DNA from 4 places in the Fusibacter sp. A1 genome. Region 2 is predicted to be linked to each of the others. Evidence: riboswitches for the same ligand, from Rfam matches in the RefSeq annotation. Region 2 holds a riboswitch; each other region holds the start of a gene.
What was found. A riboswitch is a leader RNA that binds a small molecule or an ion and turns the genes downstream of it on or off. The one in region 2 is predicted to bind S-adenosylmethionine.
Positions count from the first base shown of each region.

Region 1: another riboswitch for S-adenosylmethionine. It lies ahead of DWB64_RS00020 (O-acetylhomoserine aminocarboxypropyltransferase/cysteine synthase family protein); the one in region 2 lies ahead of metK (methionine adenosyltransferase).
Region 3: another riboswitch for S-adenosylmethionine. It lies ahead of DWB64_RS03610 (NIL domain-containing protein); the one in region 2 lies ahead of metK (methionine adenosyltransferase).
Region 4: another riboswitch for S-adenosylmethionine. It lies ahead of DWB64_RS02895 (methionine ABC transporter ATP-binding protein); the one in region 2 lies ahead of metK (methionine adenosyltransferase).

Region 1 covers NZ_QQWI01000001.1:1,399-9,206, reverse strand. The annotation lists gene hemL (glutamate-1-semialdehyde 2,1-aminomutase) at 1-732, shown strand, start outside; gene DWB64_RS00045 (GNAT family N-acetyltransferase) at 754-1,257, shown strand; gene DWB64_RS00040 (flavin reductase family protein) at 1,329-1,904, opposite strand; gene DWB64_RS00035 (methyl-accepting chemotaxis protein) at 1,942-3,075, opposite strand; gene DWB64_RS00030 (aminopeptidase) at 3,273-4,502, shown strand; gene DWB64_RS00025 (hypothetical protein) at 4,651-5,664, shown strand; SAM riboswitch class I at 5,758-5,858, shown strand; gene DWB64_RS00020 (O-acetylhomoserine aminocarboxypropyltransferase/cysteine synthase family protein) at 5,990-7,264, shown strand; gene DWB64_RS00015 (homoserine dehydrogenase) at 7,335-7,808, shown strand, end outside.
Region 2 covers NZ_QQWI01000004.1:324,925-332,732, forward strand. The annotation lists gene DWB64_RS07320 (ComF family protein) at 1-395, opposite strand, end outside; gene DWB64_RS07325 (ATP-dependent RecD-like DNA helicase) at 364-2,544, opposite strand; gene DWB64_RS07330 (acetyltransferase) at 2,681-3,304, shown strand; gene metK (methionine adenosyltransferase) at 3,382-4,569, opposite strand; SAM riboswitch class I at 4,727-4,825, opposite strand; gene DWB64_RS07340 (AEC family transporter) at 4,957-5,880, opposite strand; gene DWB64_RS07345 (hypothetical protein) at 5,890-6,951, opposite strand.
Region 3 covers NZ_QQWI01000002.1:337,502-345,309, forward strand. The annotation lists gene DWB64_RS03590 (folylpolyglutamate synthase/dihydrofolate synthase family protein) at 1-651, shown strand, start outside; gene DWB64_RS03595 (cold shock domain-containing protein) at 843-1,043, shown strand; gene DWB64_RS03600 (carbohydrate kinase family protein) at 1,197-2,141, shown strand; gene DWB64_RS03605 (S-layer homology domain-containing protein) at 2,203-3,018, opposite strand; SAM riboswitch class I at 3,159-3,254, shown strand; gene DWB64_RS03610 (NIL domain-containing protein) at 3,329-3,727, shown strand; gene metF (methylenetetrahydrofolate reductase [NAD(P)H]) at 3,730-4,599, shown strand; gene DWB64_RS03620 (DUF4364 family protein) at 4,656-5,189, opposite strand; gene DWB64_RS03625 (4Fe-4S double cluster binding domain-containing protein) at 5,415-6,107, shown strand; gene DWB64_RS03630 (polysaccharide deacetylase family protein) at 6,104-7,165, shown strand; gene DWB64_RS19190 (hypothetical protein) at 7,150-7,290, shown strand; gene DWB64_RS03635 (sigma-54-dependent Fis family transcriptional regulator) at 7,298-7,808, shown strand, end outside.
Region 4 covers NZ_QQWI01000002.1:183,092-190,899, reverse strand. The annotation lists gene DWB64_RS02910 (FAD-dependent oxidoreductase) at 1-719, shown strand, start outside; gene DWB64_RS02905 (MetQ/NlpA family ABC transporter substrate-binding protein) at 819-1,619, opposite strand; gene DWB64_RS02900 (methionine ABC transporter permease) at 1,652-2,296, opposite strand; gene DWB64_RS02895 (methionine ABC transporter ATP-binding protein) at 2,306-3,052, opposite strand; SAM riboswitch class I at 3,186-3,282, opposite strand; gene DWB64_RS02890 (M20/M25/M40 family metallo-hydrolase) at 3,404-4,447, opposite strand; gene DWB64_RS02885 (sensor histidine kinase KdpD) at 4,514-5,482, opposite strand; gene DWB64_RS02880 (response regulator transcription factor) at 5,469-6,119, opposite strand; gene DWB64_RS02875 (ABC transporter permease) at 6,128-7,808, opposite strand, start outside.

The DNA of each region.
Region 1 (7,808 bases), on a different contig from region 2:
GTCAGTGAGCTTTTCAATAGGGAAGGTGACCAGATCGCGTGTGTGATACTGGAACCTGTCGCAGGAAACATGGGCGTGGTGGCGGCCACTCAGGAGTTTGTAGAGGCCCTTAGAAGGCTATGCACACAACATGGAGCCCTGCTCATCTTCGATGAGGTCATTACAGGATTCAGACTCGGTCTTACAGGGGCCTACGGCTATTTTGGTGTGGAGGCTGATCTGACCTGTTATGGAAAAATCATCGGTGGCGGACTCCCAGTTGGAGCTTACGGCGGCAAACGAGAGGTGATGAACTGCGTGTCACCTGTTGGTGGAGTCTATCAGGCCGGTACGCTTTCTGGCAATCCCCTGGCCATGTATATGGGATACAAGATGCTGACCCATTTAAAAGATCACCCGGAAGTTTACCGCGAGATTGAAGCAAAGGCTGTGATTTTGGAACGTGGGCTTTCGGATATCATCCAAAATTCGGAGTATCCTCTTTCTGTTGTCAGGGTAAATGGCATGGTCTGTCTCTTCTTTACTCCTGAAGTTCCAAGAAACTACAAGGAAGTCGCGACCTGCGATACTTCTATGTACGGCAAATTCTTTAGAGAAATGCTTCAAAGAGGTATTCTTCTTCCGCCCGCTCAATTTGAGGGGTTGTTCCTATCTGCGGCACACAGCGAGGAAGATGTGGAAAACACCCTTGAAGCCGTAGGTGAATCCTTGAAAGTATGTTATAATAAGTAAAACTTGAAAAGGGGTGCCATTATGGATAGATTTACGATAAGACTCGCAAAAAGAGAAGATGCGAGAGCGATCATTGAAGTCAATCTTAAAACGTGGGAGTCCGCGTACAAAAATATCGTGGATGACGCATTCATTCAAAAAAGATGGACTGATTTCGAAGATACTGTCGCCAACTATGAAACTAGGCTTTCAGAAGACGATTCTATCGTTTTTGTCGCGGAAATCGACGGCAGAATCATTGGATTCGCCACTGCCGGTGAAGACAGGTTGGGTAAGTACGACGGTGAGCTTTATGCGATCTACCTGCTCCCCGAATTTCAGGGAAACGGTATCGGACACGCCCTATATAACAGGATCGAAATGCTATTTAAGGCCCAAGGAAAGAAGAACATGATCATCTGGTCCCTAAAAGCCAATCCCCACAGAGGGTTTTACGTGAGAATGGGCGGTGTTAAAAAAGAAGAGAAGGACATCACCATCGGCGAACAGGTGCTTCGGGAGATCGGTTATGTTTTTGAACTTTAAAAGTAAACCATCATCTTAACCACTAAAAAAGACTCATCCACAGCTTAGGCGTCGGGTGAGTCTTTTTACACTTATTTTTTCTTTTTTTTCTTCTTTACGGAATAGCCGAACGTGCCAAGCTTCTCTCCTAGGGTGTAGTAGGCCCCGTGTGAATAGGCGATGGGCTCGGCTTGGTCGAGGTGGAACTTACCGGACTCATCCATGTAACGTTCATCGGCATGCACCGCCTTCACTTCGGCGATAAACATGTCGTGGATACCGAGCTCTACGATTTCCTTCAGCTCGCATTCGATGTTGATGGGAGCTTCCTCGATCATGGGGGCGTTTACATGAGTCGCCTTGACTTTTGTCAGATTCATCTTCTTAAACTTATCGACATCCCTTCCGGATACGACTCCGCAGTAGTCTGTCGCGAAGACAAGATCTTTGGTCGTCAGGTTGATGACAAAGCTTTTCGTGCGCTTGATGATGTCATAGGAATGCCTGGATTTTCTGATCGATATGTAAGCCATGGCGGGATCTGTACAGATGGTTCCGGTCCAAGCGATCGTGATGATGTTGTGTGTGTCTTCTGAGTCTCCGCAGGAGACCATCACTGCGGGTACAGGATAGATCATCGTGCCGGGTTTCCAGGTCATTTTAGCCATAGTCGTTCCTCCAATCGGCGATCACCGCTTTATTCGGTCAGCCGAGCGTTTTGATGTCTTTAGAAATGAGTTCCAAGGACTGAGTCAGCTCATGTGAAACATCCTTCAGCTGACCAAGGTATTCCATACGTTCTTTGATGGAGAGCTGACTGTTGTTGATATGTGACTGCTGAGTGGTGATCTTGCTACTTGCTTCTACTGATAAGGTTAACATATTGTTCTTGGTTTCATCAATAGTTTTAGTCACATCTAAAAGGGCGGATTTTGAGTTGGTGAAGAGTGTCAGTTTTCCTTTGATCTGATCGAAATCCCTAGCTAATTGCGTGGTGGTCTCAAGCAGCTCATTTGCAACAAGTGTCGTATCATAAGCTGTGGCTTTTGTGAAGGTTGCAAGCTTGCCGACCTCTTTTGCGACGACCTCAAACCCCCTACCTGAATCACCTGCCCTTGCAGCCTCGATGGATGCGTTAAGTGCGAGCAAGGAGACATCGTCTGCGATGGTTTGTATCGTTGCGATAAGAGTGGTGATTTCATTCACGTTCTGACCCAGCGTTCCCATGTGTGTGAGGTCTTTGCTGATTTCCTGTTCCAAGAGGGACAGCGTATTGAATTGTTTTTCTATCACTTGGATGGATGATGCGATAAGCCCGCATGCGTCTTCTATTTTGTTGACCATTGATTTTGTAAATGAGGAGTGGTGCTCTACGGTGTTTGCGATATCACCCACATGTCCATTGATGTCCTTTGACAGATCATCGATGGTATCGCTCATCTTACAAAGCGAGTCGAGTGCTATTTCTGTATGGTGGTGATTGTCCCGTAGCCTTGTGGCGGTCGTACTCATTACTTCATACTGCCTGCTTGCGTCGTCCGCGAGCTCTGAAACGAGCTTGGTGCTGTCCTCAAGATCAGTCAGCTTGAGATTTAAGACTTCGTTCAGATCATTCGCCTTACTTTTGCTGATTCCACCGAAATAAGCAAAAAGACCAAGGAAGATCGGCGCGCTTTCCACCATAAAAAGCAGTGGATTGTCATGATGAATCGAAGTTATGGAATCCAATGTCAAGGGAAGACTCAGTCTGATGAGTTCAAACGTGATCGCCCCCAAAGGAAACGCACATCCGAAAAGTGCTCCGATAGCCGTATAATTTTTTGTAGTCCTGTTCCACATAATAATCACCTCCAGTTCTAGAATACCCTACGCGAAGGGGGGGCGCAAGTTGAAATATTTAAAATTGTTAAACTATTATTTATATGGTCATCCAATCTTGAAAAAAATCAATTAAATAAGTGGACGACCTTGAAAGAATACGGAGAAAACGTTATCATTGAAGTACCGTAAAAATATTTTTATACAGGAGGATTAGGATGTCTTTTCAAGAAAAACTAGCGAAATATGCCGACCTCGCAGTACGTGTGGGTGCTGGGGTCAAAAAAGATCAGGAAGTCATTGTCAACGCACCGATCAATTGTTATGAACTTGCACGTTTTGTGACTGCAAAAGCATATGAGGCAGGTGCAAAGAGAGTCGTTGTGGAATATGGCGATCAGCACATTACCCATGCGCTTCTTAAAAACGCTTCTGAAGAAGTGCTTTCCGATTTTCCTCAGTGGAGAGTTGACGGGCTGCTTGGAATGATAAGAAAAGGTGCCGCCATCATTTCGATCGTTTCTGCAGATCCGGAACTTATGATGGATATCGAACCTAAGAAGATGGGCCTCTTTCAAAAGGCCGCTGCACTCGCATCGGAAGAGTACAAGAATTATGTGATGCAGGGAAATACCTGCTGGACGATTGTCGCCCATGCCAACGCTCCTTGGGCGAAAAAAGTATTTCCAAAATTAGAAGAAACTCAAGCGATCGACGCGCTATGGGATAAGATCTTCGAAGCTACACGCATGCACGAGCCAGATCCTGTAAAGGCTTGGGAGAACCACTTGAATCTTCTGGATGATAAACTTGAACTTCTAAATGGCAAGAACTTTGTAAAGTTCCACTATAAGGCGCCTGGCACCGATCTGGTTGTCGGAATGCCTGAGAGCCACAAGTGGATCGGCGGTGGTCAGCTCAGCCTAACAGGCGACAAGTTCCTTCCTAACATACCGACAGAAGAAGTGTTCAGCACACCTCACAAATATCAGGTGGATGGCACCCTGGCTTCGACAAAACCGCTTGTTTATGGCGGAAAGCTGATCGAGAACTTCTCCTTCACGTTTGAAAAGGGTAAAGTGGTCGATTATAAGGCTGAAGTCGGACAAGATGCTCTAGCCAATCTATTCGCAACGGATGACGGTTCGATGTACCTAGGTGAAATCGCGATCGTTCCCCATGACTCACCGATTTCCAATACGAACGTGACCTTCTTCAACACGCTTTTTGATGAGAACGCATCATGCCACTTCGCATTTGGAAACGCCTATCTTCTTTCTGTGGAGGATGCGGACAAACATTCCAAAGAGAAACTGGATGAAATGGGTGTCAACCTGTCGCTTTCGCATGTGGACTTCATGGTAGGTTCAGGTGAACTGAACATCACAGGAACAACAGCCAGTGGTGAGGAAATCATCGTATTTGACAAAGGCAACTGGAAAATATAGAAACTATTGAAGAAGTGCGAGTGCACTTCTTTTTTTTTGAATAAATTGAATATCGCATGCTTCTACGAGTGGAAAGGGCACTTTTGGGGTAGTAAACTATGATATAATAGCAAAGGTGTTTCTTATCAAATTGAAAAGGGGTTAAGTGATGAAACAACTTGAAAAACAACTTATAAAGATGGAAGAAGCGGATTATGAACTCCGTCAAGATATTATGAACCGCGGTGAACTTTTTGCAGGCTACCATCCCGAGATACGGGCTCTGCATGAGAAGAACGCCGCCTTTGTCATGAATTACGTCAAAGACAACCAGTGGCCGGACTTTGCAAAACTGAGCGAAGAGGCTGCAGAGGCGCTTTTCATGGTGATCATCCATGCGATAAGCATGCCTGATTTCATGCGTGGGGCGTGGGATTTCTATAGTTTGAAGAAGGATCCTGTCACAAAGAGCTACGCTGCGCATATGGCCGATCGAATCGCATTTTTTGAAAGACGGCCTCAATTATACGGCACTCAGTGGGACATCAGCCTCATAGGAGAAACAGTACTGTGGGAAGTGGAAACCCCCGACCTGCTCGACAGCCGCAGAAAAGAAAACGGTATGGCCGAGTTCGAGGAGATTGATTTCGCCCTTATTGAAATGGATCTTGGAATGGGCTTGAAACGTCAGATCGGCCAGTACGACTTCCTATACCAGACAAAGTGGGTGTGCCCTGAAGACAACCACATCATAAGGCTTTTGCACTTTTACCGTGACTATGAGTCGGGCTTCATCATGGGGCCCAAATACAGCGCGGCCCATCATTTAGGGACTTTGGCTTTGAAAGAACCTACGATTGATCTTGTCATGCCGCTTCAGCATAAGGAAGCCTTTGACCAGTTCAATGAAGCAAATGGCGTCACAACGGTGCAAAAAGGTATGAAGTCTGGATCGTATGCGATCAAAGATGACTTGGGGTACCTCCATTTTGAGGTCATTTTTATCGAGTTCACAGAAGGTGACGATAATTGGGAGCTTGCCGGTTCAAAGCTTGACTTAGGGCTAGCCACTTGTCATACGGTCAACGGATGGTTGTTGACCCCTATCGCGATTTTAAAAGCGGCAATCCTAAAATGGGTAACCCTTGACGAGGATACGATGCAGAGGCTCAGAGCCCTCTAACCATGTTGATCTGATATATCATTCTTATATCTAATATCTATCACAAAACCGCTTGCTTTTGTAAAGTTAGGCGTTTATAATCCTATTAATCATTACTTATCGAGAGAGACCGAGGGACTGGCCCTATGACGTCCGGCAACCTAGCAATAGCTGTGGTGCTAAATCCAGCAGGTCAACAGCCTGGAAGATAAGGTATAAGAAAGTTCAATGACTTCTTGTAGCCTGCTACAAGAAGTTTTTTTTTATTGACGATCTTTTTAAATTATCAGGGATTTATAAATTGCCGTAGTGAATGAGATAGCGATTGAATATCAGGAGGATACACATGAAGAATGATTTCAGGTTTGAGACATTACAGATTCACGCGGGACTTGTGCCCGACGCTGCGACAAAGTCGAGGGCGCTTCCAATCTATCAGACATCGAGCTATGTCTTTGACGATGCTCAGGATGCGGCGGATTTGTTCGCACTTAAAAAATTCGGGAATATCTACACCCGTCTGACGAATCCGACCACAGACGCCTTTGAAAAAAGAATCGCCGCGCTTGAAGGCGGTGTCGCAGCAGTTGCGACGGCTTCAGGCATGGCTGCCATCTCGTATGCTGTGATGAACATCGCGGCAGCGGGGGATGAGATCATCGCTGCCAACACCCTTTATGGCGGTACGTCAACTTTATTCACCCATACCTTAAAACGATTTGGAATTACAAGCAGATTTGTAGGTCCTGATGATTTTGACGCCTATGAGGCTGCCATCAACGAAAAAACAAAGGCGATCTACATCGAAACAATAGGAAACCCTGGAATCAACATTCCTGATTTTGATAGGATCGCTGACATCGCAGCAAAAAACAAGCTGCCGCTCATTGTGGACAACACCTTTGCCACACCATACCTTTTCAGACCTATAGAACATGGTGCCGATATTGTCATCCATTCTGCGACAAAGTATATCGGCGGGGCAGGAACTTCAATCGGCGGTGTGGTTGTCGACAGCGGAAAGTTCGACTGGACGGGTGGCAGATTTTCTGAGTTTACGACACCGGATCCCAGCTACCATGGACTTGTATACCATGAGGCATTTGCAAACCTTGCCTATATCGTTAAGTTGAGAGTCACTCTTCTTAGGGATCTGGGTGCTTGCCTTTCGCCCTTCAATGCCTTCTTACTGGCTCAAGGTATAGAGACCTTATCGCTAAGAGTAGAAAGGCACGTCGAAAATGCCAGAAGCATCGCAGAATTTCTTGAAAACCACCCTGAAGTCGCATGGGTAAAACATCCGTCGTTAAAATCACACCCGGACTATGAAAGGGCGACAAAATACCTTCCTAAGGGAGCTGGAGCGATTTTGACTTTTGGAGTAAAGGGCGGTTACGACAAGGGTGTCAGAGTGATCAACCTGCTAAAGCTATTCTCGCATCTTGCCAATGTAGGTGACGCCAAGTCACTTGTCATCCATCCGGCGTCTACCACCCATCAGCAATTGAGCGCTGATGAGCAAATCGCCGCAGGAGTAAGACCTGAGCTGATCCGTCTGTCGATAGGAATAGAGAATGTGAATGACCTGATCGATGATTTAAATCAGGCCTTATCAAAATAAGACTTAACACTTAAGGGGTAAAAGCGTATCATAGATATAATAAGTTGGTGATGTCAAAGGAGAAGAACATATGAAGTTGGGATTGTTAGGTTTTGGAACAGTAGGCAGCGGAGTAGCGGACATTGTAAAAAAACATGAGGATAGGCTTTTGACGCTTGTTGGGGAAGCCGTATCGGTGAAAACAGCGCTTGTGAGAAATCTGGACAAGTACGCAGGCACACGTGACGATGTGCGGTTTACCACAAATGCGGACCATATCGTCGACGATCCTGAAATTGATGTGGTGGTTGAAGTGCTTGGCGGTATCGACACGGCCTATGCCTATATCAAACGCGCACTCATCAATAAGAAACATGTGATTACAGCCAATAAGGCAGTGATAGCCGCCCATTATCCAGAACTTCAAGCACTGGCAAACAGCAACCATGTGAATCTTATGGTAGAAGCATGTGTCGCCGGTGGAATTCCTGTCATATCCACGCTTGAAGAACATCTGCTTCATGGTGAATCAAGGGGAATCCACGGCATACTCAACGGAACAGGC
Region 2 (7,808 bases):
ACAGCGATGTCATAGGCATGATCGCATCCGCGCATCCGGTTTCTTTTTTTTCCGGATGGGATGGAGGTGATCACTTCGAACTCCAACCCTTCCTCTACTATTTTTTCTGCCAGAAGATGGGCAAGCACATGGCTCATATATCTTTTATGACCGTATTTATGTTTATAGATGATTTTTTTAGCTGTTTCATTAAGTAGATACCCACTAATTACCTGTTTATAAACAGGAATCTCCCTATTATGGGAAAAAGGCATCTCCTCAAGCTTGCTAAGACAAGTCTTACAAAGGTAGGGCGCATCGAGTTTCTCTTCTTTTTCACATAACATGCACTGCTCATCGAGCGGAAAAAACAGATCGAGTATATTATTCTTTATCGTCCTTAAATGCTCCTTCATATACTTTTTTCAACCTTTCTGCAAGACTTGATCTTCTAATCACCACTCGCTGGGAATGAACAAGGTCCTGAAAGACCCTGGTGTCTCCGATGAGCGTCAATTGCTTTTTCGCCCTTGTGATCGCAGTGTAGATCAGATTGATAGACTTAAGGGGTTCAGGCATATGAAACATCGGGATGATGACATAGTCAAACTCATTGCCCTGACTTTTGTGAATGGTCATCGCATAGGCAAGCACCAGGTCATCGCTTAGTTCCTTAGAGTATTCCACCCGCTTGCCGTCAGAAAACACGACGACCATGCCTCTCTTATCCGCCGTCTCCACCTTGCCGATCTCACCGTTGAAAACACCGTCTCCATCTTCAAGGGTTCCGATTCTTGTCCATTTGATGCTGTAGTTGTTCCTGTTCTGCATGACCTTGTCCCCAACCAAAAATCGACCGAAGACCTTGTCCCCTCTCTGGGGATTAAGCCTGGCCTGCAAAGCGATATTAAGGCCCTCAGCGCCCAATGCTCCACTTCTTATCGGAGTCAAAATGGTAACCGACTCTATCGGATCTATATGATAGTACTTCGGCAGTCTCAACGAAATCACATCAAGAAGGGTATCGAGAATCTTGTTCTGCCTGGATTCCTGAATGAAAAAGAAATCCTTTCCCTTTTGGTTCACCCCAAGCTCACCGTCATGTAAGATCGCATGGGCATTGGTCAAGATAAGACTTCCCGCCGCCTGTCTGTGGATCTGCGACAGCTCGCTTGTCGGTATCACACCAGAATCGATCAGATCCCTAAGTATGTTGCCGGGTCCCACGGCAGGGAGCTGGTTCACGTCCCCGATCAAAATGATCCTAGTCCCCGTCTTTGCGGCGTCCAGAAGCTTTAAGAACAAAGGGGCGTCCATCATCGACACCTCGTCGATGACAATCGCATCGACCTCCAGCGGATTTTCGTAGTTCCTTTGAAAGTGCAAGAAGCTCGTATCTTCCTGATACATGTATTCAAGCAGCCGGTGGATTGTCGAAGCAGGTCTCTCGATAACCTCTTCCATTCTGCTCGCAGCCCTTCCAGTAGGTGCCGCGAGCGCATATTTTATCTCACTTGCCTCCATCCTCAGGACCAGTTCCTTAAGTATCGTGGTTTTTCCTGTTCCCGGACCACCTGTGAGTATATACATGGGTTCTATAAATGCCTGATCGACAGCAATCTGCTGTTCCATCGTCAGGTCCAGTTTGCTGAAATTGCCTTTATAGGACAGATCCTTGGGCATTCCGTGCTGAAGTCTTGCGATCTCCCTGATGATTCCTATCTCGGTCTTATGCATGTTCATCGCATAAATTCTGATTTCGGTTTCCACCTTCTCGACGTGGATATCCCCACCAACCGCAAGATCAGAAACCGCCACATCAAACAGGTCCTCAGGCACGTTTGCCATGCTCCTTAGGAGCCTTAAAAGTTCAGACCTACTGAGAAACATATGACCGTTCATCGCCTCCTGGTCAAGCAGATAGACGATGATCGATTCGATACGTTCCGCGGCATGATCGTCAAATCCAAGTTTCTTTGCGACCTCATCCACCGTCTTAAACCCGATGCGTTTGACATCCTTCAAGATATAATACGGATTCCTCTTGAGTTTTTCTATCGTGTGGGTGCCGTAAGCCTCGTAGATTTTAAAGGATTGCTTGACACTGAGTCCCAGCTGGTTCAAGAAGAACAGGATCTCCTCTGCCTCAAGGTGTGACTGAAAAGAGGCGTGGATCTTCTCGAATTTAGAGTCACCGATACCGCTGATCTCCTTGAGCCTATCGGGATTATAGCGCATGATATCGAGGGTGTCCTCTCCGAATTTCGCGACAATACGCTCGGCGGTGGATTCTCCGATACCTTCAAACAGACCTGATGCCAAGAAGTCCTTGATCTTATTGCTGCCGCTTGGGAGCAGTAGCTTGTATGCCTCTGCCTGGTACTGCTTACCGTAGAGCGCATGTTCTTTCTCAACCACATGAAACTCATATTGCATATCCATCGCAAGCTTTGTAAAAGTACCTGTGACAGTCACTTCTTCCTCGCCTGTGTCGACGACCAATATATGATAATGATTTTCTTCGTTCTGATAAATGACAGTAACGATTTCACCTGTAATGATCATAAATACTCCAATTCGGACTAGTAAATTTTGTATGCCTTAATGATAGCATATAATGCCCTTTAAATGTAGCAACGTAACTACACCTATCGCATTATGTATGATAAAATTATACTAAATACGAGAAAGGTGGTGCCTTATGTCAAAAGAATTAATCATACTAGGAACCGGAGGTCACGCTAGGGTTGTTTATGACGCAGTGATCGCCGCAGGAGATTACAGACCTATCGGTTTTATCGACCTGCAGACCGACTACACAGGCGAAGAGCTGCCTCTACCCTACTTAGGTGACTACTCCACGATCCGTAAGTACCCTGACGCACACTTTATCATCGCAATCGGCAGCAACAGGATCAGACAGGAAATCGCCGACGGATATGACATCCACTATGCAACCATCATCCACCCAAGCGCGATTTTCGGGAGCAATGTCACACTCGGAGTAGGATCCTTCGTGTCAGCAGGAGCGATCATCAACGCCAACTCCATCATCGGAAAACACGCGATCGTCAACACAGGTGCCTTGATCGAGCATGACAATATCATCGGACGTTATGCACATATCGGACCCAAAGCGACAACTGGTTCAAACGTCATCGTGGGTGAGCATTGCTTCTTAGGCATCCATGCGGCGATCCTGCCTAACTTGACGATAAGCGGATACAACACCATCGGCGCGGGAGCTGTCGTCACAAAGGATATCCATACACACGACGTTCACGTGGGCATACCCGCAAAAGCGTTGGGTAAGCATCATAAATAGGATATGTCAAATTAGATAGTATTTCTTAATTTGCGCCAATAAAAACAAAAAAACGCCCGAAGGCGTTTTTTGATTTATTATAATCCAGCTTCAGCTCTAAGGATGTCCGCTTTGTCTGTTTTTTCCCATGGAAGATCGATATCTGTTCTACCGAAGTGGCCGTAAGCCGCTGTCTGTTTGTAGATAGGTCTTCTTAGGTCAAGGTCTCTGATGATTGCAGCCGGACGAAGGTCGAAGTGTTTTGCAACAAGCTCTTCGATTCTTTCCTCAGTGATTTTGCCAGTTCCGTGTGTTTCTACAAGAACAGAAACAGGATGAGCCACACCGATAGCATATGCAAGTTCGATCTCACATTTGTCTGCAAGGCCTGCTGCAACAATGTTCTTAGCGACGTATCTTGCAGCGTATGCAGCAGAACGGTCAACTTTTGTAGGATCTTTACCAGAGAAAGCACCACCGCCGTGACGAGCGTAGCCGCCGTAAGTGTCAACGATGATTTTTCTACCTGTAAGACCTGCATCACCCTGTGGTCCGCCAATAACAAAACGGCCAGTAGGATTGATAAAGTATTTTGTTTTCTCATCTAGAAGTTCAGCCGGAACGATAGGAGCAACAACGTGCTTCTTAAGATCTGCAACGATCTGAGCGTGCTCGACTTCTGGACCGTGCTGAGTTGAGATTACGATTGTGTCGATTCTAACAGGCTTGTCACCTAGGTACTCCACAGTAACCTGTGTTTTACCGTCTGGTCTCAAGTAGTCAAGTGTATTATTCTTTCTTACATCAGTCAGTCTTTTAGCAAGTTTGTGTGCAAGAGAGATCGGTAAAGGCATAAGTTCAGGTGTTTCATTACATGCGAAACCGAACATCAAACCTTGGTCTCCGGCACCCGTGTTGGACTCAGCATCAGATTCCTCACCTGTTCTATGTTCAAGGTCGTTGTCGACACCTTGTGCGATATCAGGCGATTGACCGTCAAGAGCGACAAGAACACCGCAAGTGTGCGCGTCAAAGCCGAACTTAGCTCTGTCATATCCGATTCCAGCAATAGTTTCTCTTACTGTTTTTTGAATATCAACATAGCAGTCAGTAGTAATCTCACCACTTACAAGTACAAGACCTGTAGTAACCGATGTTTCGCAAGCAACTCTTGCGTTTGGATCTTGTGCAAAAATCGCATCAAGAATTGAGTCAGAAATTTGATCACAGATTTTATCTGGATGGCCTTCAGTCACAGACTCAGAAGTAAAAAATCTTTTTCTCATTGTAAAACCTCCTAGTGTTGTGTCCTGACGAATCAGGTAGATGTTTTTCTATCCCAATCTCGTAGCCCTTGAAGTCATCTTTGGGTGGTGAGAATGTTCAGTAAGTTAATTTTCGCATAAAAAAATGCGCTTCATAAAGATAAGGCGCAGTCGCTTCTCCTCATCTTCCAGAATTTAATCTGTAGGATTTAGCACCGTGTTAAAAACCGGTTGCCGGACGTCATCGGGCCTATCCCTCAGTCACTCTTCATAAGGTCCTTTTATGTAATACCCTAAACCATTAGGTTAACACATAAAAGTTCATTCAATTGTAAATGCAAGATAAACTATATCACTTGTCATTTAAGATTGCAAGCGTTTTTTTATATCATTTTTTCAAAAATTAATTCATCTGATGAACATCATCAAAAGCGGTATCGTACCCAAGCTTAGCAGTGTAGTGGCAAAGATAAGGAGCGAACCAAATTTGTAGTCGCTGTTAAACTGCGAAGCGAATATGGCCGTGTTGGCGGCAGCTGGCATTGCAGAAATGATCACAGGAATATATAATGTCAACCCTTTAAATCCTAAAAGTGTAAGCGCGGTATAAGTAAGCACCGGAATCACCACAAGGCGCAGCAAGGAGATCCACCATACCTGTGTATTTTGCATCGCTTCTTTAAACTTCACTTCCGTAAGGATAAATCCGATGAACATCATCGAAAGCGGAGTTGTGGTATCACCAACCATTTCCAAGATCACTTTGACAGGCTCCGGGAAGGAAAGACCAGTTAAAAACATGAAATAGCCGATTACAATCGCCACAAGTCCGGGACTCACGACCCGCTTGAGTCTAGCCCTTATCGATATCTTCTTCACCGCGTCATCCGATTTTAGAAGGTATACACCATAGCTCCAGATCAGAATGCTAAACGACAGATTGTAAAGCGCGGCGTAAAAGACTCCTTTTTCACCGAAAATCTCATAAACCACGGGGTAACCCATGTATCCGCAGTTGGAAAAGATGATGACATACTCCATCACATCCTTTGACTTGCCCGTGTTTCCCATTACTTTTGAATAAATCTTCGATATAAGGATCGAAACCCCATATACTGCAAAAGAAACTAGTATCAAAAGACCGCTATCGATCAACACATCCATCGAAAATGGAAAATCCATCGACGAGATCAAAAACGCAGGCAGTGCCACATTCAGCACAAAACTGCTTACTTCCTTGTTCATCGCACTGCTTACGATTCCAAGCTTCCTAATAGCAAAACCGATCATGATCAACATGAACAGCACAAAAATCTGACCCATCACACTCATATCCGACTCCTAATCCTGGTATGCTAAAAAATCATCAAAGTCCACAAAATCACTATCGATAAAATCATATAAAATGGATTCTTCAAAATCCCATTCCTCATACTTTTCGATGTCTCCGCCAAACCGACTTGTCAGCTTATCGTCCCATTTGAGCATGGCCTTAAGGTCGCTGCTTGCAAGCAGCAGCTGATCCGAGTCCGTAAAATAAAAGTAAGCTTCCACGTCTCCACTCAAATAGAAGGTCCGCTTGTTCACGTGATTGTTGTTGGCATGATAACAAGTATATAACCTTCCGTGGGGATACAAGGTCGTAGCCAGATACTTATGCTCCAGCACGAGCATCTGCTCGACAAGTTCAGTATCCACATCGTATAGATAGATGTATTCGGTTTTTCTCAGCATGAGCGCCGCTTCTAAGTCGCTGATTTTAAGCTGTGCCTTTATTTCAAAGTCGACCACGACACCATCATCAAGCATAATCTCGCCTTCGATGATCGTATAGGATTCCTCTAAAAGAAGGGCTGAAAAACTGTATTTTTCCCCTTCGATTTTTTCAATATGATTGCGTAGCAGCGAATAACGCTTATCCAAAAAATTATATTGATTGGTGCAGTACCTTAGATAGATCAGATCAATACCGACATATCTCATCAAAAAATAATGGATCAGCTCATGGGGACTTCTAAGATTCTCCGTGACAAGCAAGATGCCTTCCTTGAAGGTTTCACTGTCAAAGCCTGTTTTCTGCCTGTACCATGGGGATTCGCAGTAGGCCATCTCATGGTCCTCGGATTCCTTGTTGACCAAGTGTCCTGCAAGCAGCACCTGTCTGAACATCGGTTCCGACAGTTCCACAAGCGGTCCGCCGAGTCCACCGAATATCTCCAGTTTCATCTGTTTCATCTGAAACTCGCTCGGGTTTTCAAGTTTCTCAAACCGGTCGATACCATACTCTTCAAACTCGATATGGTAAAACTCCGCAATCTCCACCTCGTCCATCTCATATACAATATATCCAGCAACCACACCCATCAGTCTGGTCTTCGTCATAAAACAATGTTTAACTCTCATAACACACCTCCTTCAAGCACTTCATTGTATCAGAATATCCCCTACACTAAAAGTCCCTGGGGTGATTTTCGGTTTGAATTGAGAGAAATGATTATTTTAAAACCACACTAAGGGTTCTTTTTATGCAACTCTTCTATTAGCTAGCGGTTGATCATTCGGTGCTGGTTGCAACATTTCACTTGGACATGTATTTTTAAGGCGCTTCGCTTGAAATGCAAGGAAAAACAGGTAGGTGAGTGATTATTGCCTTGCTTTTGGAGCGGAGCGTCTTAAAGAAAATACAGGAGTGTGTGAGTTCAAGTGGGTGGTGGATAGTTGATTAAGTGAATAAAGGTTTGCAAGTAACAACCCTTAGTGTGGTTTTATAGATAGCATTTCTCATTTATCCTCTGATGTTGAGTTTAAAGAGCAGTGCATATTTTGAAAACCACACTAAGTGTTCTTTTTATGCAACTCTTCTATTAGCTAGCGGTTGATCATTCGGTGCTGGTTGCAACATTACACTTGGACATGTATTTTTAATGCGCTTCGCTTGAAATGCAAGGAAAGATTGGTAGGTGAGTGATTATTGCCTTGCTTTTGGAGCGGAGCGTCTTAAAGAAAATGCAGGAGTGTGTGAGTTCAAGTGGGTGGTGGATAGTTGATTAAGTGAATAAAGGTTTGCAAGTAACAACCCTTAGTGTGGTTTTATAGATAGCTTTTCTCATTTATCCTCTGATGTTGAGTTTAAAGAGCAGTGCATATTTTGAAAACCACACTAAGGGTTCTTTTTATGCAACTCTTTTATTAGCTAGCGGTTGATCATTCGGTGCTGGTTGCAACATTTCATTTGGACATGTATTTTTAAGGCGCTTCGC
Region 3 (7,808 bases), on a different contig from region 2:
GTCGGTGCGCCATATCATTACTCGGACTACCGCACTGTGAAAAACACACAATTGTCACGAAGTGCGACGACCTTCACCTATAAGGACGTGGATTTCAAGATCAGGCTTTTGGGGGAACATCAGATTCAAAACGCATGTACGGCATTTGACACCTTAAGTATCCTGAATGAGGGCAAGCAAATACAGATAGATGTTAAAAACATACTTGATGGCTTTGATAAGACAAGATGGATGGGTAGGGTCGAACAGGTCTCTGACAATCCAGTGGTGATTATCGACGCTGCGCATAATTTGCACGGTGTTCAAAGTTTGGTCAAGGCCATAGAGACTTATCAGCCTGAGGGTTCGCGAATCGCGATATTCGGTATGATGGCGGATAAGGCGGTATCCGATGTGGTCGGCGAAATAATCGGTAAATTCGAAAAAATCTATTTAGTCGAACCCGATAATCCAAGAGCGATGAAGACTTCTGAGCTGAAATCCGAGATCGAAAAAGCAGGTTTTGGCGGAGAAATCGTCGAACTCGATCGGGTAAGCGATGCTGTGGAAGTCATTAAAAGTTATAAAAACAAAGAGGTGAACATCTACTGCTTTGGAAGTTTATACTATATCGGCGAAGTCAGAAAAGTTCTAACAAGTGAGGCTTTCTAATCTTTTGTGAGTTTTTTTTTGAAAAAAGGCTAGCATTTTATTTTAAAAAGATGTATCATAGAGTTAACCTTGCAGTATTAAGTATCAGTATTACCACAGGGATTTGATTGCACCAATGCTTCAAATTTTTATTGTGAATTACAATACAGCTTAATAGTGAATAAGGCAATAAAAATTTGGAGGTACTCATTATGAACGGTACAGTAAAATGGTTCAACGCAGAAAAAGGTTTTGGTTTCATCACTTCTGAAGATGGTAATGACGTTTTCGCTCACTACTCACAAATCAAAAAAGATGGTTACAAAACTCTTGAAGAAGGCGAAAAAGTAACTTTTGACGTAGTAAACGGCCCTAAAGGTCCTCAAGCTGAGAACATCAACGTAGTTGACTAATTTCTAAAGCTTAAGCCCTACACATCATGTGTAGGGCTTTTATTTTTTGCGAAAATCAAAGGGTGGCACTAAATCTGCGCTCCATTATTTCAAAATCCACGTATTTGTGATACAATCACAAAGCGAATAAGAATAGGAAAGTGGGAATGTGGAATGAGTAAAGGCTATGTCGTGGTGTTCGGAGCTTCTGTAGTTGATATTTTTGGTTTTAGTTCAAATAAGTACAGACCGTATAACTCTACACCTGGTAGGGTGAAGATGTCATTTGGAGGCGTATGCAGGAATATCGCAGAAAACCTCGCAAGAGTTCAAGTGGACACCCGTTTCATATCGGTTGTCGGAAATGACGAAAAAGGTAGGAGTATGATTGAACATTCAGAGCTGATCGGCTATGACATGTCAGAGACCTTGGTACTTAAGAACGGAGGAACGCCGACCTATCTGGCGATTCTGAACGAAAAAGGCGAAATGGTGTCGGCCATTGCGGACATGAGCGCCATCGCTGAACTGAATACCTCATTCATTGATGAGAAGGCGCAAATCATAAGGGGTGCCGACTATGTGTTTGTCGATGCGGACAGTCCTCAAAATCTTGAGTACATGCTGGATACCTTCAGCGGGTCTACAAAGTTCATCTTGGATCCGGTATCCGCTGAAAAGGCGATCTCCATCAAACATCTTTTAGGTAAGTTTCATACGATCAAGCCCAATAGATATGAAGCGGAAGTGCTTGTCGGGTTTGAAATCGAGTCGGATGACGATCTGAGAAGGGCGGGAGATTTTTTCCTTGATCAGGGGGTTAAGAACGTATTTATCAGCTTGGACTCTGAAGGCATCTACTTTACAGATGGAGTAAGACACTTGAAGATCACCGCTGAAAATGTTTCAGTGTGCAATGTCACCGGTGCGGGGGATTCCTTTGTCGCGGGCTTAGGTTATGGTTACATGTCGGATACCGACATTGTCACGACCATCAAGCGTGCGATGACGATGTCGAATATCGCGATATTGAGTGACGAGACCATTAATCCTGACCTGTCTCCTGAATTCGTCGATCGTCTGATCAGCGAAACCAAGTGGCTTGTGAGAGACTTGTAATCATCCGCTAAATCATAAAAAGGCCAAAGCATATGCTTTGGCCTTTTTTGCGTGAATGGCTTTATTTGGTGAACACGCCGACCAGTTCAAGCTCGTCGACGATCGCAGGGCTATGGGGTGAGCCTTGCATGAAGTCCGTTAAGTCCTTGCCTGCTTTGATACCATCCCGATGGACTCCATCCTTCCATGAACCGATAGCGCTGACATCATAAACTTTACCGCTTACGGCGATCAGCGCAGGTTTGCCGTCTGTGCCGTCATAATAGGAAAGGGTCTGCTGATTGAAGCTGACGGTTCTGGGCTGTCTATTTCCTTCCCGGTGCATTCTCATCAGCATGGTGGCGGCTTCGGCCCTTGTGGCAAAGGCCGTCGGTCTGAAGGTGTTGTCCTTATAGCCTCCGATGATTCCCGACCCGTAGGCGGTGTAGCTGGTCTCCAGATAAAAGGAATCCATCGATGTGAAATCCTTTAAAGATAATGAAAAGGCGTAAGGATATGGTGTAGGATTGTCAGCGGCTTTTGCGATCATGTAAGCCATTTCCTGTCGGCTGATGGGTTTGTCCAAATCGTCAAAATGCTTGTAGGGCAAGTAGCCCTTATCCACCGCAGTGTTTACATACCGCTGGGCCCAATGACCTGTGGCCGCGGTGACGGCATCGGCTTTGAGTACGACAAGGATCTTTGTGAACTCGCCGCGTGTGATCGTGTTGTCTGGCCTGAACGTTCCGTCGCTATAGCCGTTGACGGCTCCGGACTGGACAAGCGCGTTGATGTCATCTGCCGCCCAATGTTTGCTCGCATCGTCGAACATGGCAAAAGCAATGCTTGTAACAAGTAAAAGAATGACTATCGTTAGTGCAAAAATGTGTTTTTTCATGTTTTTCACCTCTTCATCATTATACCCTCAATAGGCTAACCATTACCAGTGAAAACGCTTCGTTGAAATACCTCTGACATACCAACCGTATATGGATTGACACGGTCTGAGCCTCTGTTATAATAGGTTTAATTTAATAGTACTTATCAAGAGCGACTGAGGGACAGGCCCTATGAAGTCCGGCAACCTGGCGATGCCAAGGTGCTAAATCCTGCGGTGAAACCGACAGATAAGCTAGATCGACTACTCTAATTTATCTTGGAGTAGTTTTTTTATTAATTGGGACTAATTGAGGGCTGGGTGAGAGCGTATGATGTGCAAGATTGAAATAACGTATGACAGTAAGACGGTGCAAAAACCTTTGATCTATGAAATGACAAAACGATACGACATCGTCTTTAACATTTACCGCGCGATCGTGGATGAGCAGTTCATGGGGCATCTGATTCTTGAGATCGAAGGGGCTTCAAAAGCGGTGAATCAGGCGATCGAGTTTCTTGAACTTGAAGGGGTGCAGGTGGAGATCATCCAGACACAGATCGTAATTGACCGGCTTAGGTGCCACCAGTGCGGGGCATGTGCGGGGGCATGTTTCACTAGAGCACTCAAAATAGGTGAGGACAGTGGACTGATTTTTGATAAATCCAGATGTATCAGTTGTTATAATTGTATAGAGGCCTGCGATGTCCAGGCGATAGAAAAGGGGTAGGAATGAAGATTAGCAAAATACTGGAGGAAAAGCCGTTTTCGTTCTCGTTTGAGGTATTTCCGCCAAACGACGATACAAAACTGCCAAAGCTCCTATCGACAACGAACAAGCTACATTCTTTGGATCCCGATTTTATCAGTGTGACCTACGGCGCGCTGGGAGGGACGAAAAACAACACCTTTTCGATCGCGAAGAACATTAAGGACATTCAGAACATGAATGCGGTGACGCACCTGACCTGTGTGAACATGACCAAAGCTGAAGCTGCCCAAACTCTCCATTCGATGAGGTATTTCGGCATCGAGAACATCTTGGCCCTGCGGGGCGACAAGGGTGAAACTGATGTCCCCGGCGACTTCAGATACGCCTCGGACCTGATCAGGTTTATCAAGGAGACCCAGCCTGACGTGTTTTCCATCGGCGGCGCATGTTATCCTGAAGGACATATCGAGGCGAGAAACCGGACAGAGGACATCTTGAACCTCAAGATGAAATGTGACAGCGGGCTTGATTACCTGCTGACGCAGATGTTTTTTGACAATGAGATTTTTTACGACTTCATGGACAGGCTGACCCTTGCTGGTATACATACCCCAGTCATCGCTGGTGTGATGCCTGTACTTAATGCGAAACAGATACTAAAGATATGCAAGTTTTCGGGAGCGACACTACCGAAGAAGTTTGTGCGCATCATCGAAAAATTCGAGCATAATCCAGAAGCCCTCAGAGAAGCGGGTATCGCCTACGCTTCAGAACAGATCATCGACCTGATCTCTTGGGGGGTCAGAGGAGTGCATCTTTATACGATGAACAGCTTCAAAACCGCCGATCAGATCTGCGGCAATATCGAATTTGTGCGAAGTTCAAGGTGAGCAACCTATAAAAAAACCGTTTGAAGATTTCTTCAAACGGTTTTTGCTTGTGTGTATTATTCTCCGCTGTCGAAGAGTTCGATGATCTTTGCGTACATGCCGACAGCGTCGTCTTTCCACTGCTGGCACATCTCTTTAGCGGTTTTATTGCTTGGAACGCTGAGTGTCAGTTTCACAAGATTATAAGGACCTTCTTTGATTGATAGATCGACCATGTAGTTTCCTTCATCTATCTTTTGGTGTTCGGCCTTGATCAGACGCGACTTTTTCATATCCTTTTTCACGCCGACCATCACATCGTCTATCTTACCGGTGATCGCAGCGCTGATTCGGTCTTTAAAGAAATTCAAGGTGTTTATTCCCTGATCTGTGATCATATAAAGGTGCTCATCGTCTACATCGTGCTCCTCCAGCATGCCGTTTTCGACTAGGTCGAGCGTGTGCTGCTGTAGAGGGAAATATTCGATGAGGTTCAGCGACAACAGGATATCGTTGATTTGTTCGCCTGTTACCGGAACGCCCACCGCATGGTAGCTATATAGCAGGATTAACTTTTCTTTTACTTCTACTCTAGAATCTTGATTAAACATATTTTCACCACTTTATCATGGACACTTAAAGGTTAAGTTCAAACTAAAAATAGTATATCAGAAAACAAGTGAACTTGAAACGAATAAAGATTAAAATTACATGAAATTTTGAAGAAGATACACAAGATATTGTGGGGCAAAGTTATTTCGGCACCAAATAGCCAGTGGCGCTTTAACATCCGCGCAATCTCCGCTATAATGGTGATAGAACCGTTGGAGGTGCTTATGTATTCGATACTTGAAAACGTATTTAAGAGACATCAGATAGATCATTGGGGATTTGCAGACCTAAAGGGCGCGCTCCCGGAAGACTTGAACCACTATAAGACAGCAGTAAGCTTTTATGTTCCTATGTTGACAGCGGTGATCGATGAGGTGGTCGATGCTCCGACGGTACCGTATTTCCATTTGTATCGGACGGTAAACCGTATGATCGATCAAATCAATCTGGAAATCGGTCTTGCACTTGAAAAGAACGGCCATCGGGCCTATCCCATCGCCGCATCCCAGTCGCTGCCTGGAAAAGAACATCATTACGAAGGGCGATTTCAGCATAGGACTGCGGCAAGGCTAGCCGGTTTAGGAAGTATTGGCAAAAGCGCTTGCTTTATCACGCCGACCCACGGACCAAGGGTACGCCTGGGTACGGTGCTGACCACCTACCAGCCAGATCAATATCCAAAGGTTGAAGAGGAGTCGTGCGGGGGCTGCGACTTATGCGCCGCAATCTGTCCTGCCATGGCCATTTACGGTGTGAATTGGCATGAAGGTATTGAAAGAAACGAAATGATTGATGTAAGAGCTTGTTCAAAACACATGCACAGGGCATATCAGCACATAGGACGAGGTGTGGTTTGCGGCCTCTGTTTTTCGGTATGCCCCAAGGGAAGAAAATTAGGGAAGGTAGAGAATAGATGATGTATTTTATGAAATGGGCTGTGGTCCTTCAATTGACAGTTTCGCTCCTAAGCGGTCCGCTGAGCGGGGACGTGGTCGTAAAGAATCAGGGTATAAACGAAGAGGATGCTAAAGCGGTTGCAGAATCGATCGATTATGAAAAGATAGTCGATGAGCATAAACCCAATGAACTGGGTCAGGTGATGATTGTGATGTATCACAATCTTGTGAGTGATCCGAGCAAGGAAGGGTATTACGCAAGAACCCCTGAGAACTTCAAAAAAGATCTGATAAGGCTTTATAGTGAAGGATACGTACCGATCACGATGACAGAACTTGTCACTGGTGATTTTGACGTTCCTGCAGGTAAGACCCCCATCGTGCTGACCTTCGATGACGGACATCCTTCCAATTTTCAGTACCTGGAGGATGGTACCATCGATCCCTCTTGCGTCATAGGAATCTTCGAATCCATGGAGAGGGAGTATGAAGGCTTTGGTGGAAAAGCGATATTCTATGTCAACCAGCCGGTCGTCTTTGGCAACGCGCCGATTGATGCTAATAAAGTCGAGTATCTGCTCACAAGCGGGTATGAACTGGGAAACCACACAGCAGGCCATGTCAATCTGACTGAGGTCGATCAGGAAAAACAGCGGTCGACCATTGTCAAACAGGCTGAGTATCTTGAAGCGCTTAACGGAAACAGCTCCTTTCACTTTTCGGTGCCCTTCGGCCAAAAGCCAAAAGACTATTTTGAACTTGTCAAAGGTGAAGGGTGGCTCGCTCCATATAGAATGGTCAGTTCGGTGAATGTGGGCTGGAATCCCATAAAATCACCTTTTGATACTCGTTTTGACGCATATGACCTAAACCGGATCACAGTAGGTGATGACGACTACGAACTGAACTTCTGGTTGGATTATTTCAAGGACAATCCAGGCAGGCGGTTTATCTCGGATGGACTCAAGGATGTAATCACCATAAACAAAGAGACGATGGAGTACTTGTCTGAAGGGGCAAGCGCTCAAAAACGTGTTTTACTGTATGACGAAGGAGGTATAGAGTGGAAAACCAAATGATTATAATTTTAGTGATGATGTTTTTTATCATCTTGGTATCGATTCAGTTTACCCTGAACAGGCTCTTGTTCCATATGAAAGAAGTCGTAGCCCTATTGCATTTGATTGTCAATCGTCCAAAGTAGGTGGAGAGTGGAACCTTTAAGCAGTATCAAAGAAACACTTGTGCAGGTCGCAGAGGCGATCAGAGCGGCACTCGGCGTCCACGTGACCATCGTCGACCATACCTTTGAAAAGATCATCACGACAAGGGATGAGTCCTTAGGCAGAATCGATGAAGGATCGGCGAATGCGCTCTCCCTAAAGACAGGAGAGCTGCTGTTTATCGACCAGCCAAGAAACCACGTCGCTTGCGCGGCGTGCGGAAACAAAAACAGTTGCAAGGAATTCGCAGAAATCTGCGCCCCTATCGTATCAAAGGATGGAATATTAGGCGTCATAGGCCTAGTCGCCTATGACGAATCCCAAAGGGACTATCTGATCGCCCATAGTGAGGGTGTGAAGAAGTTCGTCGGCGAAATGGCCAAACTGATCGCATCGAAATATAGGGAAACCCTTGACCATCACGCGCTCGAGGTCGCAAGCCGAGAACTTGATCTGCTTGTGAGTCACATGGAGCAGGGGGTGGTCTACACCGATTGCA
Region 4 (7,808 bases), on a different contig from region 2:
AAGGTAAAATGGACTGTAATGAGATCGCCAAAGCCCAGGCACTGGCAAATCCTAAAATGGAGTTCGTTTGGAACACGGTTGTCGACGCATTTGAAGGTGAAGGCCATTTGGAAAGGGTCATCCTTAAAAATGTGAAAACAGGTGAGCGCTTACCGATTACCTGTGACAACTGCTTTGAATTTATCGGTTACATACCAAACACGGAGTTGTTCAAAAATATGATCCAGCTTACTCCACAAGGGTACATTGTCACAAACGACAAGATGGAGACCTCTATTCCTGGTGTATTCGCCTGTGGTGATGTTAGAGACAAATGGCTTAAGCAAGTAGCTACAGCTGTTGGTGATGGAGCAATTGCAGGTTATGCCGCAGAAAAATACATCGCCGAAACGGAAGCCTTTGAGCAAATCATCGAAGCCACAGCAGACAAAGCTGGTCTAATTTACCTCTACAATGCAATCGATGCGCCATCACGTGACTTTTTGACTACCATCGAGCAGTACGAAACAACACGCAAAAACGAAGTAGCTGTCACCAGAATCGACGTTTACAAGTCAAAAGGACTTGCCGATCGATTTGGTGTAGAAAAGTTCCCTGCTGCTGTCGCTATCAAGAATAAAGAAGTACTTGTCGTATGCTATGACGAATTATGCAAAGATGGCTTCTGTACTACCATCTTTGATAACATGATTGAAAAATCTTTAGTAATACCATCTTAACAAACACTCTCAAGTAAAAGAGGCGCATTCAATTTGAATGCGCCTCTTTTAGTTAGCTGTAATTCAAGCGGATGCAGGTTCTTATCGACCGGCACATGACTAATTGAATGCAGGGACTACTCCACCACCATAGTTTTCATTGATAAACTCGACAACCTTATCCGATTGCAAGGCTTTGACAAGCTTCACATAGGTTTCATTGTTTTCTTCACCGGCTCTAACCGTGATGACATTCGCATACGGCGACTCGCTGCCTTCTAGCAGGATCGCATCACTTGTCGGTACAAAACCAGCTTCTAAGGCATAGTTCCCATTGATGATCGCGGCATCCACATCCTGAAGCACTCTTGGCAACTGAGCAGCTTCAACGGCGACAAAGTTAAACTGATGCTGATTCTCGACAATGTCTTTTTCTGTCGCTTCAAGATTAGTGGAATCCGCTAACTTAATGAGACCTGACTGTTCTAAAAGGATCAGTGCTCTTCCGCCGTTCACAGCATCCGCAGGGATGGCGATCGTGCTGCCCTCTTTTAACTCAGCGATAGATTTCACTTTATCAGAATAGAGACCAAGCGGCTCGACATGAACAGAAGCGATCGCAGCAAGTTCAAGACCATGCTCTGCTGCAAAATTATTTTGATAAGGCACATGCTGGAAGAAGTTCGCATCCAAATCCCCCTGCGCAAGCGCTAAGTTTGGCTGAACATAATCCGTAAACTCGATAATATCCAGTTCAATTCCTTCAGTTGCCAGATCTTCCTTCACAAGTTCAAGTAGCTCCGCATGAGGTACTGGTGATGCGCCTACTTTTAAGATGATTTTCTCGCTAGATGTACCTTGGCACCCTACAAGTAAAGCTAGTACCAATCCTAATGTAACTACAAGTTTTAATGTTTTCATAAAATCCTCCGTCTTCCCTAAAGTTCTTACACTCATCGATGTTTTATAATATTGTTTGCTAACGTGTTACCACTAAACTGAACGACCTGAACAAGTACTACAATTACGATAACGGCACTGATAAGTACATTCATTTCATACCTATGTAATCCATATCGTATCGCCAGATCGCCAAGTCCTCCTCCACCAATGGCACCAGCCATTGCGGAATAACCGATCTGACCGACAATGGTAAGTGTCAAGCCGGATACGATCGCAGGCAACGCTTCTGGTAACATCACCTTCACAATAATCTGTGATTTAGATGCCCCCATCGCCCGTACCGCTTCAATAACTCCTTTATCAACCTCCTTCAATGCACTTTCGATAACTCTTCCTACAAATGGGGCCGCTCCAATTGCAAGCGGTACGATCGTAGCAGTAGTACCTATTGTCTTTCCCACCATCATTCTGGTAAGCGGGAAAAGTAAAATCATTAATATAATAAAAGGGATTGAACGTGTCATATTGACCACACTCCCCAATATTGACTGGATCACCCTATTTGGCATCAGACCGTCCTCGCCGCTGACTGCCAGTAAAATTCCAATCGGAAAACCAAGCAGAGACGCAAATACCGATGACACAACCACCATATAGAGGGTTTGCAGTGTAGGTTCGATTAAATCTAAAAACATAACTAACTCCTAACTCGCCTTGATTTTGAAGAAATCATCTGTAATGATCTTCAAGCGCTCATTTTCTTTAGTGCCCTTATTTAAGGACTCAATATGGTTGATAGATCCGTTTTCCATAAATGCGACCTTATCACATATCGATTCAATCACTTCCATCTGATGTGTGATCAGCATGATTGTCAGTCCAAACTGATCTCTCAGCTCTTTAAGCAGCGCTAAGATCTCAAGTGTTGTTTTAGGGTCGAGCGCGCTGGTCGCCTCATCGCAAAGCAGAACTTTGGGTTGATTGACAAGTGCCCGGGCAATCGCCACCCTTTGCTTTTGCCCACCACTTAACTGACTGATGCGAGCCTGAACCTTATCGCCAAGTCCGACTCTTTCTAATAGTTCAATTGCTTTTCGCTTTGCAGCATCCCTTTTCATTCCGTCGATTTCAAGGGGAAACATCACATTCTCCAGAACATCTCTTGAAGACAAAAGGTTAAAGTGCTGAAAGATCATCCCGATCTCTTTACGCTTGCCATTCAGCTGCGATTCTGTTAATTCATTGATGATGACATCATCTACACCAATCGATCCCGAATCCGAACCTTCAAGACCGTTGATCAATCTTATAAGCGTCGACTTGCCTGCTCCACTTAGTCCGATAATGCCGAATATTTCACCCTTTTCAATCGTCAGTGTGACATCCTTTACAGCCTGCACCTTCTGATGGATCGTTCTATACTCTTTTGAAACCCTGTTTACGGTAATCATGATGCCTCCTATTGACATATATGTGATATATTAACACTAGACCAGTATAAAAAGAACGCTTATGAGCGTTTATTTTTAATGATCAACCATTTTGATATTAAAAAAGCTACTCCAAAGAGTAGCTTATAAAATAATCTCATCTCTCGGATTCTCCGCAGGATTTAGCACCTTAATCGAAATTAGGTTGCTGGGTTTCATCGGGCCTGTCCCTCCACCACTCTTGATAAGTGATCTATTCAATTGTCTAACGAAAATTACTATCAACTAACTTAGATACATTCTAAAGGCTATCTTATCATCTGTCAACCCTCAATTTAAAAAGATAAAACAACCACAATAGAGAATGGTCGATTACTCAAGCGGCTTCAGATTTTCTTTACCAGTCATGTCTTTGATCATGTTTACAAGTAAATTGATCTCTTCTTGAATATCGTCTAAGCTGACCACTTCGCTAGGGGAGTGCATATAGCGCAGGGGTAGAGAGATAAGGGCAACAGGTACACCCTTGCCGGTAAAACGCATTCTGTCCGCATCGGTTCCTGTGCGATTTGGCGTCAATTCAAATTGCAGTTTGTGTTCATATTTTTTCGCAGTCGCCTTGATCATGTCGTTGATCTTAAAATTGATTTGTGACCCATATGAAATAACAGGACCGCCGCCAAGTTTGACATCGCCATCCTTTTTAAGGTTGGCACCTGGTCCATCTGTTGCAAAGGTCACATCACAAGCAATCGCCATATCGGGTTGAATCTGTGCAGTAGCAAAATGTGCACCACCTGCTGTGGTTTCTTCATTGACGGTACTTACACCGTACACTCCCACGTTCAAATCTTCTTTCGAAAGCGCTTTGATCACTTCGCCAACGATAAAGGCACCAGACCGGTTGTCTAGGGCACGGGCAGACATCGTATTATTCAGCAGATAGTCATAATCCATATCGTAAATGACATAGTCGCCTACACTTACAAGTTCTTTGATAGCGTCTTTTGAAGACGCTCCACAATCGATCGTCAGATCCTCGACTTTGATCTCTCCCTTTTCGCCTCCTTTATGCTCAGCATTGACAGAAACCACACCCTTAACGACTTCTTTTCCATAGATCCTAACACGGCTGCCTAGGGCAAGTTTCGGGTTGATGCCACCTGCACGGTTGACATAGACAAAGCCCTTATCGTCGATGTATTGAACCATAAACGCAATCTCATCACAGTGCCCTGCCAATAAGACCTTGAAGGCCGCCTCCGGATTCAAAATAGCGATCGCGTTTCCTGAGAAGTCTGTCTCCATTTTATGGGCATAAGGTTTAAGTTCATTCATCCAAAGCTTCTGTATAGCCACCTCGTCCCCAGATGGCGACGGGCATTTGATCAGTGTTTCTAAAAATTTCTTATTCATAATATCCCCCTTGTCCTTTAGTCTACAAGACTAATTTTACATTACGCCTTCATGAAAGCAAAGTCATTACTTCCTAAAGTTCAAATGAAACTCACTGCCTATCCTGCAAGGCTTGCAATAGATGTATCCCCCCTGCTTTCGCATGATTTCTTGCGCAAGATACAGTCCAAGTCCGATTCCCTCCTGATCATCTGCAGTATCTGACCGGTAGAATCGCTTGAATACATGGTTGACCTCTTCTGATGAGACACCTATGCCTTCGTCTTTTACAAGTACGGTGTGAAACATTTCGTTTTCCGTCACTTTCAAGCAAATTTTAGTCTGGCGTTGACTGTATTTCACAGCATTGTCCACCACATTAAAAATCGCTTCCGTACTCCATTTCTTATCATGTCTTATCAGGATATCCTCAGGCTTATAATCAATCATGATGTCCTTGTTACTCGCTTTTAGGTGAACCTGACTAATCACGTCTAAGAGAGTCAGGTTGATGTTCTCATTTTTCACAGTCACATCGATACATCCCGACTCGATTCTAGAAAGCTTCATCAGGGATTCGACAAGCCACTCCAGTTTTTCAGTCTGCCTGATGATTTTTTCTAAAAACGCATCTTCATTCGTTTCTAAAAAAAGACTCTGATACATCTTCATATTGGTCAGTGGCGTTTTAAGCTGGTGGGATATGTCTCCGATAAGCGCCTGTAGACGTGTTCTTTCGTCCGTTTCCTTACGCTGCATGACCCTTATTTGGTCACTGAACTTCAGCATTTGATGTTGCAGCTTCGACACTAGGTCATCTGATGCCACCGCACCCGATTCGATTTCCTTGCCATCGATCAGGCTTTGCACTTGATCACTCAAGGATACCATCTCGCTCTGAAGCGCTCCCTTGATCCAATGTGTCTTATAGCCCTGTAGTAGCAAAAGCGCCACAATAAGGACACTTAAAGGGTACTTCAGCGGCGTTGCGAGTAAAAACAAAATCACGAGAACAATAAAAACCGTTAAGGCGATGCAAACGTCAATAATTTTCATTTGATTCGCTCCATTTATATCCGATGCCAAAGATCGTTTGAATCCATCTACCGTCAGGGTCCATCTTCTTACGAAGTCGGTTGACCGTCACACTCACCGTCCCCTCATTGACAAACTCTCCGTCCACATCCCATATGCCTTCCAGCAGCATGCCTTTGGTTACAACCTTGCCACGCGCCGCAATCAGATAGCTTAAGATCTGGTGCTCCCGCTTTGTAAGTTTTACAGGTGCACTGTCAATTTCAAGTTGACACCTATCCTTATCATAGCTTAGTCCTTTAATCGCATAAGTGCTCGTCCGGGTGTTTCTCCTTATGATCACATTCACCCTCTCCTTTAATACAGGCAGTGAGAAGGGTTTGGTGATATAATCCTCACATCCTAGACTAAATCCATTTAACATGTCCTCTTCCAAGTTCTTTGCCGTTAAGAACAGAATCGGGCACTTGAAACATTTTGAAAGTGTGAATCCGTCTGTTCCAGGCAGATTGACATCGAGTATCGCAAGATCGTAGTTGAAGTCGTTGATGACCTCTTTTCCAAAACTCTGAACGACAAAATGCCCTTCTTTCGAAAGGGCATAGGTCAGGCCGTCGTTTATATCCAAATCATCTTCAACAATTAAGATTTTAGCCATAAGAACTCCTATTCTACAACGTTAAGTCTTTGCATGAGACTGTCACTGTTAAACACTTTAAAGCTGAATCTAGGTACAGATGCGACAATCACATAATAGATGACGCATAAACCGACAAGAGGCAGCCCCTGCCTGAACATGACCTTGCCGACCACCATCATGCCTAGCGGTATCGATAGGACGGTTGTCACACCCACAGCAAGTAGCAGCACATAAAGCCCTTCAAAGTACAGCATACCTTTTAGCTGACTGCTGGTCATGCCTACGGACTGCATCACAGCGAACTCGCGTTTTCTAACCAGTATGCCCGTACTTGTCATATTGATGAAATTCATGATTCCAATCAGTGCCAAAATGCCGCTTAAGCTGTAGCCGACCATTCTTATCATCGTAAGGAATCCCTTGATTTCTTCAATGTAGTCAAACCTTGATTTTATCACGATATACGGGTACATTTTTAAAAGTGCCTCTTTGGAAGATTCCATATCCCCTTCTACCATGACAGTCATCGCAGGTACAGTATCGTCCGAATGGATAAACCCTTGTAGCGTGCCCGAGGTATAACTTTGATCGTACAGGTATAAGGGCAGTTCGTCTACCACTGCAACGATTTCGTATTCTTTTCCTTCTATTTGAAGGCTATCACCCAACTTAACCGGCACCTCTTTCCTACCTTCATCATCAAAAAACAAGCTGTCTATTACAATCTGATCAGGTTCAAGCGAGGTTCCGATTTCTCCTTTTATCACATAATCAGTCAATTTTTCTAGAACAAACGTATCCGCATGGTAGACTTCTATATCAAGTGTTTGGTCCGCAAGTCTGACGATATGCTCCTCTACTGAAAAGGCATGCGTTACGACTCCCAGTTCATCAATATCATCTAGTAACGAATCAGAAAGTGTTCTTCCATCATTATTGTAAGTAAAATACTGGGCATTACCAATAAGGTAATCCGAACCGATAATGCGGTCTAAATGCTCCTTGGGGTCCACACTGGCCACTAGCATGAGTGCGCCATTCAGCACTAGAAGACTTAAGCTTAAAGACATGACCACCATAATCGCTTTTCTTTTGACCCTAAAAAGATTCTGCCATGCCATCTGATGGATTCTATTGCCTTGTTTTCTCCGTTTGCTTTGCTTCACATACTTATAGTTTACCTCGACTGATTTGACAGCCTCAATCGGCGAAACTCCCGATGCGACTTTAGCGGGAATGGCACAGCTGAGCAGTACCGTAAGTGTGGTTAAAACGCCCGACACAAGAAAAATCAAGCCATTGAAGGAGATTTTTATGGTCTGAAGATTCAAAGTTTCAAGGACAAGAGGTGTGAATTTCACACCAAAAAAGTAGCCGATGGCAAGACCTACAGGTAGGCTGAGTATCAACAGATACATCGCTTGTCCAAATACTATTTTTTTAATTTGCTTCTGAGTGGTACCTACTGTTTTCAGCAAGCCGTAGTAATTGATATCCTTTTGTACGGCAATCAGGTAAATGTTATAGATAATAAGATAGCCGCTCATCATCAACATGCCTATCAATAAGCCATAGGAGATTAAATCCTTTATTTGAATATGACTGATATCGCCAACATATGCCCAGTTCGTACCATACTTTATTTCATCAGGGTTCATCCCCTTGTCGCTGATCATCTTCTCAAACTTATTTGATGTATTGAACTTA